DNA from 2 places in the Agromyces mangrovi (ex Wang et al. 2018) genome. Region 1 is predicted to be linked to the other one. Evidence: riboswitches for the same ligand, from Rfam matches in the RefSeq annotation. Region 1 holds a riboswitch; the other holds the start of a gene.
The links. Region 1 has a riboswitch for glycine ahead of QUE38_RS04605 (L-serine ammonia-lyase). Riboswitches for the same ligand answer to the same signal wherever they lie in the genome.
Positions count from the first base shown of each region.

Region 2: it holds a riboswitch for glycine, as region 1 does, so the genes downstream of both, gcvT (glycine cleavage system aminomethyltransferase GcvT) here and QUE38_RS04605 (L-serine ammonia-lyase) in region 1, are expected to answer to the same signal.

Region 1 covers NZ_AP027737.1:961,562-967,461, forward strand. Annotated here, with positions in the region: gene QUE38_RS04585 (M23 family metallopeptidase) at 1-1,015, opposite strand, end outside; tRNA gene QUE38_RS04590 (tRNA-Glu) at 1,392-1,464, shown strand; tRNA gene QUE38_RS04595 (tRNA-Asp) at 1,496-1,569, shown strand; tRNA gene QUE38_RS04600 (tRNA-Phe) at 1,657-1,729, shown strand; gene QUE38_RS04605 (L-serine ammonia-lyase) at 1,811-3,163, opposite strand; glycine riboswitch at 3,309-3,392, opposite strand; glycine riboswitch at 3,396-3,494, opposite strand; gene QUE38_RS04610 (DNA/RNA non-specific endonuclease) at 3,554-4,381, opposite strand; gene QUE38_RS04615 (GTP pyrophosphokinase) at 4,396-5,223, opposite strand; gene QUE38_RS04620 (DMT family transporter) at 5,372-5,900, shown strand, end outside.
Region 2 covers NZ_AP027737.1:402,575-408,474, reverse strand. Annotated here, with positions in the region: gene nadA (quinolinate synthase NadA) at 1-1,089, opposite strand, end outside; gene QUE38_RS01890 (NUDIX hydrolase) at 1,086-1,859, opposite strand; glycine riboswitch at 2,021-2,107, shown strand; glycine riboswitch at 2,109-2,200, shown strand; gene gcvT (glycine cleavage system aminomethyltransferase GcvT) at 2,253-3,401, shown strand; gene gcvH (glycine cleavage system protein GcvH) at 3,497-3,895, shown strand; gene gcvP (aminomethyl-transferring glycine dehydrogenase) at 3,964-5,900, shown strand, end outside.

The DNA.
Region 1 (5,900 bases):
CGTAGATCGGCGCCGAGCAGCCGGTCGCGAGGTCGGTGCCGTAGTGGTAGCTGCCCGAGCAGCCGCCGGGCGTGCAGATGCTCGTACGCGGGCCGTAGTAGCCGCTGATGTACCCGTACGCGGGGACCGCCCAGCCCTGGCTGCTGGTCGTGCCGCCGGGGAGCCCGCCGCCACCGCCACCGCCACCACCCGCGGCAGCAGCCGCCGCCGCAGCCGCCGCCGCAGCGGCCCGTGCGGCCGCGGCGCGCGCCGCGGCCTCGGCGGCCTTGCGCCGACGCTCCTCCTCTTCCTTCCGCTTGCGCTCGCCCTCCTGGTAGGCGGCGATCGTGGTCGCCTCCTTGTCCTTCAGGTAGGCGAGCTGCTGCTCGAGCTCGATCTTCTTGTCCTCGGACTCGGCGAGCGCGGCCTCCGCCGCAGCCTGCGCCTCCTGCGCGGCGACGAGGGCCTCCTCGGCCGCGATGCGCAGCACCTCGCGCTCGTCTCGTGCGACCGCGGCCTGCTCACCGAGCGCCTGCGCGGTGTTCGCGGCCTGCAGGGCCTCCTCGTAGACGCCGGCGGCGCGCTCGACCATCTTGCTCATGTTGCCGAGCTTGGCGAGCAGCTCGTCGGTCTCCTCGGCCGTGCCGGCCTCGAACATGAGGTTGATGCCGAGGTCGGTGCCGCCCGCGCGATAGAGCTGCGCGGCGAGCTGGCCGGCGTTCTCCTCGGCCTCGGCGGCCTCCGCCGCACTCTCGTCGGCCTGCTGCTGGATCTCCTCGGCGCGCCGGTTCGCGTCGTCGAACGCCTGCTGCGCCGCGAGCAGTTCGTCGGTGCGCCGTTCGGCTTCGGCGCGGGTCTCTGCCACGCGGGTCTCGAGTTGCGCGATGAGGTCGGTGATCTCGGTGACCGCGGCGGCGCCCGCTGCGGTGTTGGCCTTGGCCTTCTTCACCTCGTCCCACGTGGGGTACTCGGCGGCGGTCGCGGGCGCGGGCGTGGCGATCGACATGGTCGCGACGAGGAGGAGCGCTCCCAGCACGCCCACGACGCGGCGGACGGCGGGCGCGATCGTGCGCGCGCGGCTCGTTCGCCGCGGTGCGACCCCCGTCGCATCCCCCGCCGTGTGGTGCATTGCTCCCCGCTCCCGCCGTCTGGCCGGTTGGTCACGTTCGTCACATCTGTCACATACGCAACATCAGCCACAGTAACAACGGACCGTGCGATCCTCGGTATTGACGGCCGACCTGATGCTCGGCCCCCGGACGAGGGACGTGTCGAGCGTGACGCTACCGACGCGCCCGCCGGCAGCCGGGAGCGTCTTCGGCACGTCGTGGGATCGGTTCCGACCTCGTTTTGGAATCTGGCGGAACTGCACGTATGCTTGGCTGTCGGCGGTCGTGCCCAGCACGACACCCGGCCCCATCGTTTAGCGGCCTAGGACACCGCCCTTTCACGGCGGCAGCACGGGTTCGAATCCCGTTGGGGTCACGCTGAACGAAGGATACAATTTCATACGCAAGGCCCTGTGGCGCAGTTGGTTAGCGTGCCGCCCTGTCACGGCGGAGGTCGCGGGTTCAAGTCCCGTCAGGGTCGCTTCGGTCATGGGCTCTCCTCGAGAGCCCATATCCGTATCGGGAGCATCTTCGGATGCCCCGGCCGACCGCATCCTCGGATGCACCAGGCTCTGTAGCTCAGTTGGTAGAGCGCACGACTGAAAATCGTGAGGTCACGGGATCGACGCCCGTCGGAGCCACCGAAGAGAAGCCCGGGTTCGCCCGGGCTTCTTCGCGTTTCCGGCTGCGTGTGCCCGGAGCATCCGCTCGCTGCGAGCCCCTCAGCACTCGATGACGTTCACGGCGAGGCCGCCGAGCGAGGTCTCCTTGTACTTGCGCTTCATGTCGGCACCGGTCTCGCGCATGGTCGCGATCGCCTGGTCGAGCGAGACGTGATGCGAGCCGTCGCCGTGCATCGCGATGCGGGCGGCGTTGATGGCCTTGCTGCTCGCGATGGCGTTGCGCTCGATGCAGGGGATCTGCACGAGCCCGCCGACCGGGTCGCAGGTGAGGCCCAGGTGGTGCTCGATGCCGATCTCGGCCGCGTTCTCGACCTGCTCGGGCGTGCCGCCGAGGAGCGCGCACAGGCCGGCCGCGGCCATCGAGCACGCCGAGCCGACCTCGCCCTGGCAGCCGACCTCGGCGCCCGAGATGGAGGCGTTGCGCTTGCACAGGATGCCGATCGCCGCCGCGGTCAGCAGGAACCGCACGACCGCGTCGTCGTCGAGCTCGCGCACGAACCGGTCGGCGTAGTGCAGCACGGCCGGCACGATGCCCGCCGCGCCGTTCGTGGGGGCGGTGACGACGCGGCCGCCGGCGGCGTTCTCCTCGTTCACCGCGAGCGCGTAGAGGTTCACCCAGTCCATGGCGCGCATGGCGTCGCCGTCGTCCGCCGTGGCGTCGAGCTTCCGGAACAGGCCCGGGGCGCGGCGACGCACGCGCAGCGATCCCGGCAGCAGCTCGTCGTCGCTCGTGCAGCCGTTCTCGACGCACTCGCGCATGACCCGCCAGATGCGCAGCAATTCGGTGCGCGTCTCCGTCTCGGGCCGCCACGCGGCCTCGTTCGCGAGCATGACGCCGGCGATGTCGATCCGTTCGCGGCGGCAGTGGTCGAGCAGCTCGGCCGCACTCGCGAACGGGAAGGGCAGGACCGGGACCTGCTCGAAGACGGCCGGATGCCCGTTCAGGTCGTCCGCCACGAATCCGCCGCCGACCGAGTAGTACGTCGCCGTGCGCACGCTCGCGCCGCGCGCGTCGAACGCCTCGAACGTCATGCCGTTCGGGTGGCCTGGCAGGCGCTTTCGCAGGTGGAGCACGACGTCCTCGGCCGGGTGGAACGGGATCTCGCGGATGTCGCCGAGGCGGAGCGCGCCCTCCTCGGCGACGCGGGCCACGCGTGCACCGACGTCCGAGGTGTCGACCGTCTCCGGGTGCTCGCCGAGCAGGCCAAGGACGACCGCGGCATCCGACCCGTGCCCCTTGCCCGTCGCGCCGAGCGACCCGTACAGCTCGACCCGCACCCGGCCCACGTCGCCGAGGCGCCCGTCGGCAGCGAGCGCGTCGACGAACCGGCGCGCTGCGCGCATGGGCCCGACCGTGTGCGACGACGACGGGCCGATGCCGATCGAGAACATGTCGAGGGCGCTCAGCACGGTGCGCACCCGGCGATGAGGGGTGCGGATGCCCGTGGCATCCGCTCGGGTGCTGTGCACGTGGTGCAGGTCATCGGAACTCCCAGGTCGTGGTCGGCGCGTGCCGACGTCGGGTGGTTCCTCCCCGCTCTGTCGACGACCTGAGAGATTCGTGCGGCTCGCGCCGCCTTGCCCCGTCGGTGAGCCGGCCGCGGCCTGCTGCTTTCCAGAGTTCCCTGTCGTGACGGTGCGGGTGCCTGAGAGATTCCCGGGGAGGGACTTGCTCCTACGGCGCCGCCCGGCGGACCCGGGCGAGCTCTCCCGCCACGATGCGGGTGTTCAGTTGCTGGTCGTCACGCTAACACGGCGTGCCGCCGGTGCCCGGGCCGCTGCTCATGCGAGCACGACATCGTCGAACGACTCGAGGCGGATGCGGCGGGGCCGGAGTGCCTGCGCGCCGAGCACGTCGGCCGCCACGAGGTCGCCGAGGTCGACCCCCGCCACCGCGGCCACGTCGGCGACCGGCACCTGGAACGTGCGGAACGGGCCGAGCGGCGGCACCACGTCGCCGACGAGGCCCATCCGCCGCGCGAGCTCGTCGGCGTTCAGCTGCGGCGTCTGGTCGAGCAGGAAGGCCGCCGAGACGAGCGCCTCGCCCGAGACCCAGGCGACGACCTTCCAGAACGACAGCGGCACGCGGATGCCCCGGTACTCCGGGTCGGTCCGGCGCAGCACCGGCGCGGTGAACACGCTGATGCGGGCATCCGTCGCCTCGGCGAAGGCGAGCACGTGGTCCTCGAGGCCGAGCCAGAGCTCGCGCGACTGGTTGAAGCCGCTCGCCTGCGGGGCCGCGTTCGGGTAGGTGAACGTGTCGGCGTTCGCCTGCGCGGCGACCTCGGGCGCGCCCCAGACCGGGTCGCGCCGGCGCACGAGGTGACCACGGTCCAAGTCGTTGCGCAGGTACACCTCGGGGCCGGCCTGCGCCGACGCGGGCACGCGGTCGTCGAGCCGCCAGTCGTCGTCGCGGGGCAGGTCCAGCAGCAACGAGCCGTCGACGTTCACGCCCGTCACGGCGGCGAACCGGCGCACGGTGTCGAGCAGCACGCTGAAGTGCGTCGAGTCGAGCACGACGTGCCGCCCCGGCGGGGCATCCGTCACGTGCGGCAGCGGCACGGCGGTACCGAGGAAGCCCTCGTCGTAGCCCGCGCCGATCTCCCCCATCGCCCGCGCCCGCCTCAGACCCGTCGGGTGCGCAGCCGGTAGTCGTGCAGCGCGCGCACCGCGTGGTCGCCCGGCTGCACGTCGGCGAGCGCCTGGCCCGCGGCATCCGGCACCGGCTCCTCGGGCACGACCTGGGCGACCGCGCCCGTCGCACCCGAGCCGTGCACCTCGTGGTGCAGCCGCTCCATGTCGGCGTCGAGCTGCGCGGCCGTCACCGCGGCCTGCTTGAGCCCGTCGAGCAGCTCGGCGGGCACCTGCGCGTCGTACTTGTAGTAGATCTTGTGCTCGAGGCTGGCCCAGAAATCCATCGCGATGGTGCGGAACTGCACCTCGACCAGCACCGGCACGATGCCGTCGGAGAGGAAGATGGGCACCTCGATGATGGCGTGCAGGCTCTGGTAGCCGTTGTCCTTGGGCTCGGCGATGTAGTCCTTCACGCGCACGACCCGCACGTCGGACTGGCTGGTCAGCACGTCGAAGACGCGGTACACGTCGGAGACGAAGCTGCACGTCACGCGCACGCCGGCGATGTCGGTGATCTGCTCGCGGATGGCCTCGAAGCTCGGCTCGACGCCCTTGCGCTGTATCTTCTCGACGATCGAGTCGGCCGACTTCAGCCGGCTCGAGATGTGCTCGATCGGGTTGCCGCGGTCGGAGGCGGCGAAGTCCTCGCGCAGGATCGACAGCTTCGTGACGATCTCGTCGATGCCGAACTTGTAGCGCTGGAGGAAGCGCACGAACTCGTCCTGCAGCGCGCGCAGGGCCTGGAGCCCCTGGTCGTCGACGCCGTCGAACGCGGCTGCGGCACTGTCGAGGTCGGGTCCCGGGGTCGTTGGGGTCACGCGACGAACCTACGGGGGCTGTCTCTGGATCCGCTGTGCACACGCGATGAACCGTCGTGATAGGGCGACGGATGCCCCTGGGCCGGCCCGCGACCACGAGCCCGTCACACGCGCAGGCGCCCGCCCCGCGCGTGCGAGACTGAGCGCCATGCGTGCAGTCCTCGCCGTGCTCGCGGCGGCCGTGTGCTTCGGCACCACCGGCACGGCGCAGGCCCTCGGGCCGGAGGCCGATCCGCTCTCGCTGGGCGCGGCCCGCATCCTCATCGGCGGCGGCGCACTCGCGCTGATCGCCCTCGTGCTGGCCCGCCGCCGGCCGCGCGACCACGACGCGCTCGTGCCCGAGATGCCCGTACTCGACGGCGCGCCCACCGGTTCCGCGCCGACGACCGACGCGCGCCGCGCGCGCCTCGTCTCGGCGGCCATCGTCGTCGCCGGCGCCATCGGCGTGCTCGCCTACCAGCCCGCGTTCTTCGCGGGCACCGAGCGCAACGGCGTCGCGGTCGGCACGGTCGTGGCCCTCGGCTCGGCCCCCGTGCTCACGGGGCTGCTCGAGTGGGCGTTCCGCGGACACCGGCCGTCGGGCCACTGGGCGCTCTCGACCGTCGTGGCGACCGCGGGCATCGCGACCCTCGGACTCGCGAGCGGCGACGCCGAGCACGCGATCGACCCGCTCGGCC
Region 2 (5,900 bases), 560 kb from region 1:
GGTGCCGATGGCGAAGCTCGAGCCGGCCGGCGCCGCCTGGATCGCCTTCACGATGAAGTCGGTCGAGCCGTAGCCGTCGGCCGAGTCGACGACCGGCATCGGGCACTCGGGGTGCACGATCACCTGCACGCCCGGGTGCTCCGCGCGCGCGGTCTCGATCTGGTCGACGGTGAAGCGCTTGTGCACCGAGCAGAAGCCGTGCCAGAGGATGACCCGGGCATCCTGCAGCTCGTCCTCGGTCGAGCCGCCGAGCGGCTTGCGCGGGTTCCACATCGGCATCTGCTCGAGCGGCACGCCCATCGCCTTCGCCGTGTTGCGGCCGAGGTGCTGGTCGGGGAAGAACAGCACGCGCTGCCCGCGCTCGAACGCCCACTCGAGCACCGTCTCGGCGTTCGACGAGGTGCAGACGATGCCGCCGCGCTCGCCGCAGAAGCCCTTGAGCGCCGCCGACGAGTTCATGTACGTGACCGGGATGACCGGCACGCGGCCGTCGGCGTCGGGCTCGGTGCCGTAGACCTCTTCGAGCTCCTCCCAGCACTCCATGACGGAGTCGAGGTCGGCCATGTCGGCCATCGAGCAGCCGGCGGCGAGGTTCGGCAGAATGACGTCCTGGTGGGCGCCCGAGAGCATGTCGGCGGTCTCGGCCATGAAGTGCACGCCGCAGAACACGATCGCCTCGGCCTCGGGCTTCGCCTTGGCGGCGTTCGCGAGCTGGAACGAGTCGCCCACGAAGTCGGCGTGCCGCACGACCTCGTCGCGCTGGTAGAAGTGGCCGAGCACGACGACGCGGTCGCCGAGCGTGGCCTTCGCGGCTTCGATGCGCTCGTGCAGCTCGTCCTGCGACGCGGTGCGGTACGACTCCGGCAGGTCGCCCTGGCGGGGCGAGCCGGTCGGGATCACGTCGCCCATCGAGGACCCGGGGCCGTAGCCGATCGGCCCGCGGTCGAACTCCCAGGGGCCCTTCGCGAGCTCGGGCGTGCAGGTCTCGCCGGTCGTCGCGCCGGTCTGGATGAGCCGGATGCTGCGGTCGACGGATGCCGCGCGACGGACCTGTGCCTCGTCGCGGGCGGGGGGCGTTGCGATGGTCATGCTCTCATCCTCGGGTGGGGCAGGATCGGGTCGGTTGCGTCCCGATCGGGGTGCGCGCCGTTGCCGAGCGCGCGGGTTCTGGCGAGCGGCCCGGCGTCGGCCAGGTCGATCGAGGCGTCGTAGCGGTAGAGCTTCGGCGGCCGGTGCGGGGTGCCCGACAGGCGCTCGCCGGTGTCGACGAGCGTGCCGGACGCTTCCATCGTGCGACGGAAGTTGGCGGGGTCGAGCCGACGCTGCAGCACGGCCTCGTGCACCTCGCGCAGCTGCGCGAGGGTGAAGGTGTCGCCGAGGAACGCGTGCGCGATGCGCGCGTACTCCATCTTCGTGCGGAGGCGCCAGAGCGCGTACTCGACGATGCGGTTGTGGTCGAAGGCGAGGCGACCGAGCGAGTCGGCGGCGCACCAGCGCACGTTCTCGTCGGTCGTGGCGCGCTCGGCCTCGTCCGACTGCACGAGCGCCCAGTACACGACCGACACGACACGGCCGCCGGGCGAGCGCCCGAGCGCGCCGAACGTGTAGAGCTGTTCGAGGTACTTGGGGGAGAGGCCGGTGGTCTCGCCGAGCGTCCTGGCCGCGGCATCCGACAGCTCCTCGTCGTCGGGCAGCCAGCCGCCGGGCAGTGCCCAGTCGTCGAGGTACGGATCGCGCGTGCGGCGCACGAGGGGGATCCAGAGCGAGGGCAGGCCGGATGCCTCGTCGCGGCGCAGCGCGAAGATCACCGTCGACACGGCGAGGCGTGCGTCGTGCGTGCGCGCAGGCTCCAGCGGCATCCGCCCCACCCCTAAGTGTCACTCTGACTCGAAGCTCCAGCCATCTTAGTGTCACCCTGACCCGAACACCAAACCGCCCGCGCCCGCGACCACGCGAGATGCGTGCGGGGGATTCGCGGGTTCGGTTGGTAGGCTGTGCGCACAATCGCATATCGGGCCATCGACGCGTTGCGGGAGAGCCGGCTGGGCCGGCACCGAAGGAGCAAGCCTCCCCGCCAATCTCTCAGGTCACAGACCGCAGCGAGCAGGCCGCTCTGAAAAGCGGATGCCATGAGCATCCCGCCCACGGTGAAAGCGACCCCACGGGGCCGTGAAACTCTCAGGCACATGACAGAGGGGAGTTCTCGACCGCGGCAGCATGCCGCGCGCGCCGTGCGACGACAGGAGAACTCCATGACCGAACGCCTGAGCCCCCTCGATGCGATCCACCGCGCCGCCGGCGCGACCTTCACCGACTTCGCGGGCTGGCAGATGCCCGTGCGCTACTCGTCGGACCTCGCCGAGCACAGGGCGGTGCGCACCGCAGCCGGCCTGTTCGACCTCTCGCATATGGGCGAGATCGTGGTCGTCGGCCCCGAGGCCGACCGCGCGCTCGACTACGCGCTCGCCGGGAAGCTCTCGGCCAGCGTCGAGGGCCAGGCGAAGTACACCCTGCTGCTCGCCCGCCACGGCGGCGTGATCGACGACCTCGTCGTCTACCGCACGGGTGCCGACCGCTACCTCGTCGTCGCCAATGCGGCCAACGCCGAGCACGTCGCCGACGAACTGCGCGCCCGCACCGCGCCGTTCGACTGCGAGGTGTTCGACGAGTCCGACGACATGGCGCTCATCGCCGTGCAGGGGCCGAAGGCCCTCGAGATCCTCACGAACACGCCCGGCTTCGGCATCCAGGGCGACGGCAACGACCACGACGACTTCGTGCATGCCGTCACGGGCATGAAGTACTACCGCGCGGTCGCGGCCGAGTACGCCGAGCAGCCCGTGCTCGTCGCCCGCACCGGCTACACGGGCGAGGACGGCTTCGAGCTCTACGTCTCGCCCGACCAGGCGCCCGCCCTCTGGGAGGCGCTCGCAGAGACGGGCGAACCGCACGGCCTCGTGCCCGCGGGCCTCGCGAGCCGCGACACGCTGCGCCTCGAGGCGGGCATGCCGCTGTACGGCCACGAGCTCACGCGCGACACCTTCCCGGCCCAGGCGGGGCTCGGCCGCGTCGTCGCGCTCGGCAAGGAGGTCGACTTCGTCGGCCGCGCCGCGAGCGAGGAGGGGCCGGCGGCGGATGCCCCGGTGCTGGTCGGACTCGCGAGCGAGGGCCGCCGCGCGGGCCGCGCGGGGTACGCGCTCTTCGACGGCGATGGGGCGGATGCCTCCGAGGTCGGCGTGATCACGAGCGGCGCGCTGTCGCCCACGCTCGGCCACCCGATCGCCATGGCCTACGTGGCCCCGCGCCACGCGGCGACGGGCACCACCCTGTACGTCGACGTGCGCGGCACGCGCATCGCCGCATCCGTCGTCGACCTGCCGTTCTACCGCCGCGAGAAGTAAGGCGTCGCCCACCGGCATCCGCCATCGCCAGCCACCACGAACCGCACCGCACCGCACCGCACGAGCACCGCGAACCATCACCCGAGGGGAACCCCATGACCGACCTGAACGACCTGAAGTACACCAGCGACCACGAGTGGGTGCTGATCGACGAGGACCCCGCCGAGGGCGTCGACGCCGGCGGTGTGGTGGTGGGCATCACCGCCTACGCGGCCGACAAGCTCGGCGACGTGGTCTTCCTCGAGCTGCCCGAGGTCGGCACGGCCGTCGCCGCGGGCGAGGTCGTGGGCGAGATCGAGTCGACCAAGTCGGTGGGCGAGCTGATCTCGCCGGTCGACGGCACGGTCACCGAGGTCAACGAGCGTGCGGTCTCCGAGCCCGAGCTGCTCAACAGCGACCCGTTCGGCGACGGATGGCTGATCAAGGTCACGGTCGCGGAGATCCCCGGCGACCTGCTGAGCCTCGAGCAGTACCGCGAGGTCACGGGCGAGTGAGCGACACGTACGACCTCGACGCCTTCGGGCGCCGGCACATCGGCACCACCCGCGACGACCAGCGCCTCATGCTGGCGACCCTCGGCTACGACTCGCTCGACGCGCTCGTCGACGCGGCCGTTCCGAGTGCGATCCAGATGCGCGAGGTCATCTCCTCGTCGATCCCCGAGGCGGCGACCGAGCTGCGGGCGCTCGCCGAGCTGCGGGCGCTCGCCGACGAGAACACCGTGCGCACGTCGATGATCGGCCTCGGCTACTTCGGCACGATCACCCCGGCCGTGATCCAGCGCAACGTGCTCGAGAACCCGTCCTGGTACACCGCGTACACGCCGTACCAGCCGGAGATCTCGCAGGGCCGCCTCGAGGCGATGCTGAACTTCCAGACCATGGTCGCCGACCTCACCGGGCTCGACACGGCCAACGCGTCGATGCTCGACGAGGGCACGGCGGTGGTCGAGGGGATGCTGCTGGCCCGCCGCGCATCGAAGGCGAAGACGAGCCGCTTCGTGGTCGACGCCGACGCGCTGCCGCAGACGCTCGCGCTGCTGCGCTCGCGCGCCGAGGCCGTGGGCATCGAGCTCGCCGAGCTGCCGCTTGCCGACACCGACCCGTCCGAGCTGGGGGAGTGCTTCGGCGCGTTCGTGCAGTACCCCGGTGCGTCCGGCCGCATCTGGGACCCGACGGCCGTGTTCGAGGCCGTGCACGCGGGCGGCGGCATCGCCGTCGCCGCAGCCGACCTGCTCGCGATGACGCTCGTCACCCCGCCCGGCGAGCTCGGCGCCGATGTCGCGGTCGGCACCTCGCAGCGCTTCGGCGTTCCGATGGGCTTCGGCGGTCCGCACGCGGGCTACATGGCCGTGCGGAAGGGGCTCGAGCGCCAGCTGCCCGGGCGACTCGTGGGGGTGTCGCAGGATGCCGCGGGGCATCCGGCCTACCGGCTCAGCCTCCAGGCGCGCGAGCAGCACATCCGTCGCGAGAAGGCGACGTCGAACATCTGCACTGCGCAGGTGCTGCTGGCCGTGATGGCGTCGATGTACGCGGTGTACCACGGCCCGCGCGGCCTGCGAGCGATCGCGGCCCGCACCGCGGGAATGGGGCACCTGCTCGCCGACTTGCTCGCCGACCTCGGCCAGACGGTCGTGCACGACGCCTACTTCGACACGATCCGCGTGGTCGTGCCGGGCACCGCCGACCGAGTGGTCGAGCGCGCCCGCGAGCTGGGCGTGCACCTGTGGGCCGCCGACGAGGCGACCGTGCAGGTCTCGGTCGACGAGACCACCACGTTCGACGAGCTGCACCTCGTGACGCGCGCCTTCGGCGGGCCCGAGGAGCGCGGTTCGATCGCGCTGGAGGGCACCGCGATCCCGGCTGCACTCGAGCGCACCACCGCCTACCTCGAGCACCCGGTGTTCAACACGCACCACTCCGAGACGGCGATGATGCGGTACCTGAAGCTCCTCGGCGACCGCGATTACGCGCTCGACCGCGGCATGATCCCGCTCGGTTCGTGCACCATGAAGCTGAACGCGGCCACCGAGATGCAGGCCGTCACCTGGCCGGAGTTCGCGAACCTGCATCCGTTCGCCCCCGAGGCCGACGTGGTCGGCTCGCTCGCGCTGATCGAGCAGCTCGAGTCGTGGCTCGCCGAGGTGACCGGGTACGACACCGTGTCGCTGCAGCCGAACGCGGGCAGCCAGGGCGAGCTCGCGGGCCTGCTCGCGATCCGCGGCTACCACCGTGCGAACGGCGAGGCGGAGCGCACGGTGTGCCTCATCCCGCAGAGCGCGCACGGCACCAACGCGGCATCCGCCGTGCTCGCCGGCATGCGCGTGGTGGTCGTGGCCTGCGACGACCGCGGCAACGTCGACCTCGACGACCTGCGCCAGAAGATCGACGCCAACGCGGCCGAGATCGCCGCGCTCATGATCACCTACCCGTCGACGCACGGCGTCTACGAGCACGACGTGATGGACATCACGCAGGCTGTGCACGACGCAGGCGGCCA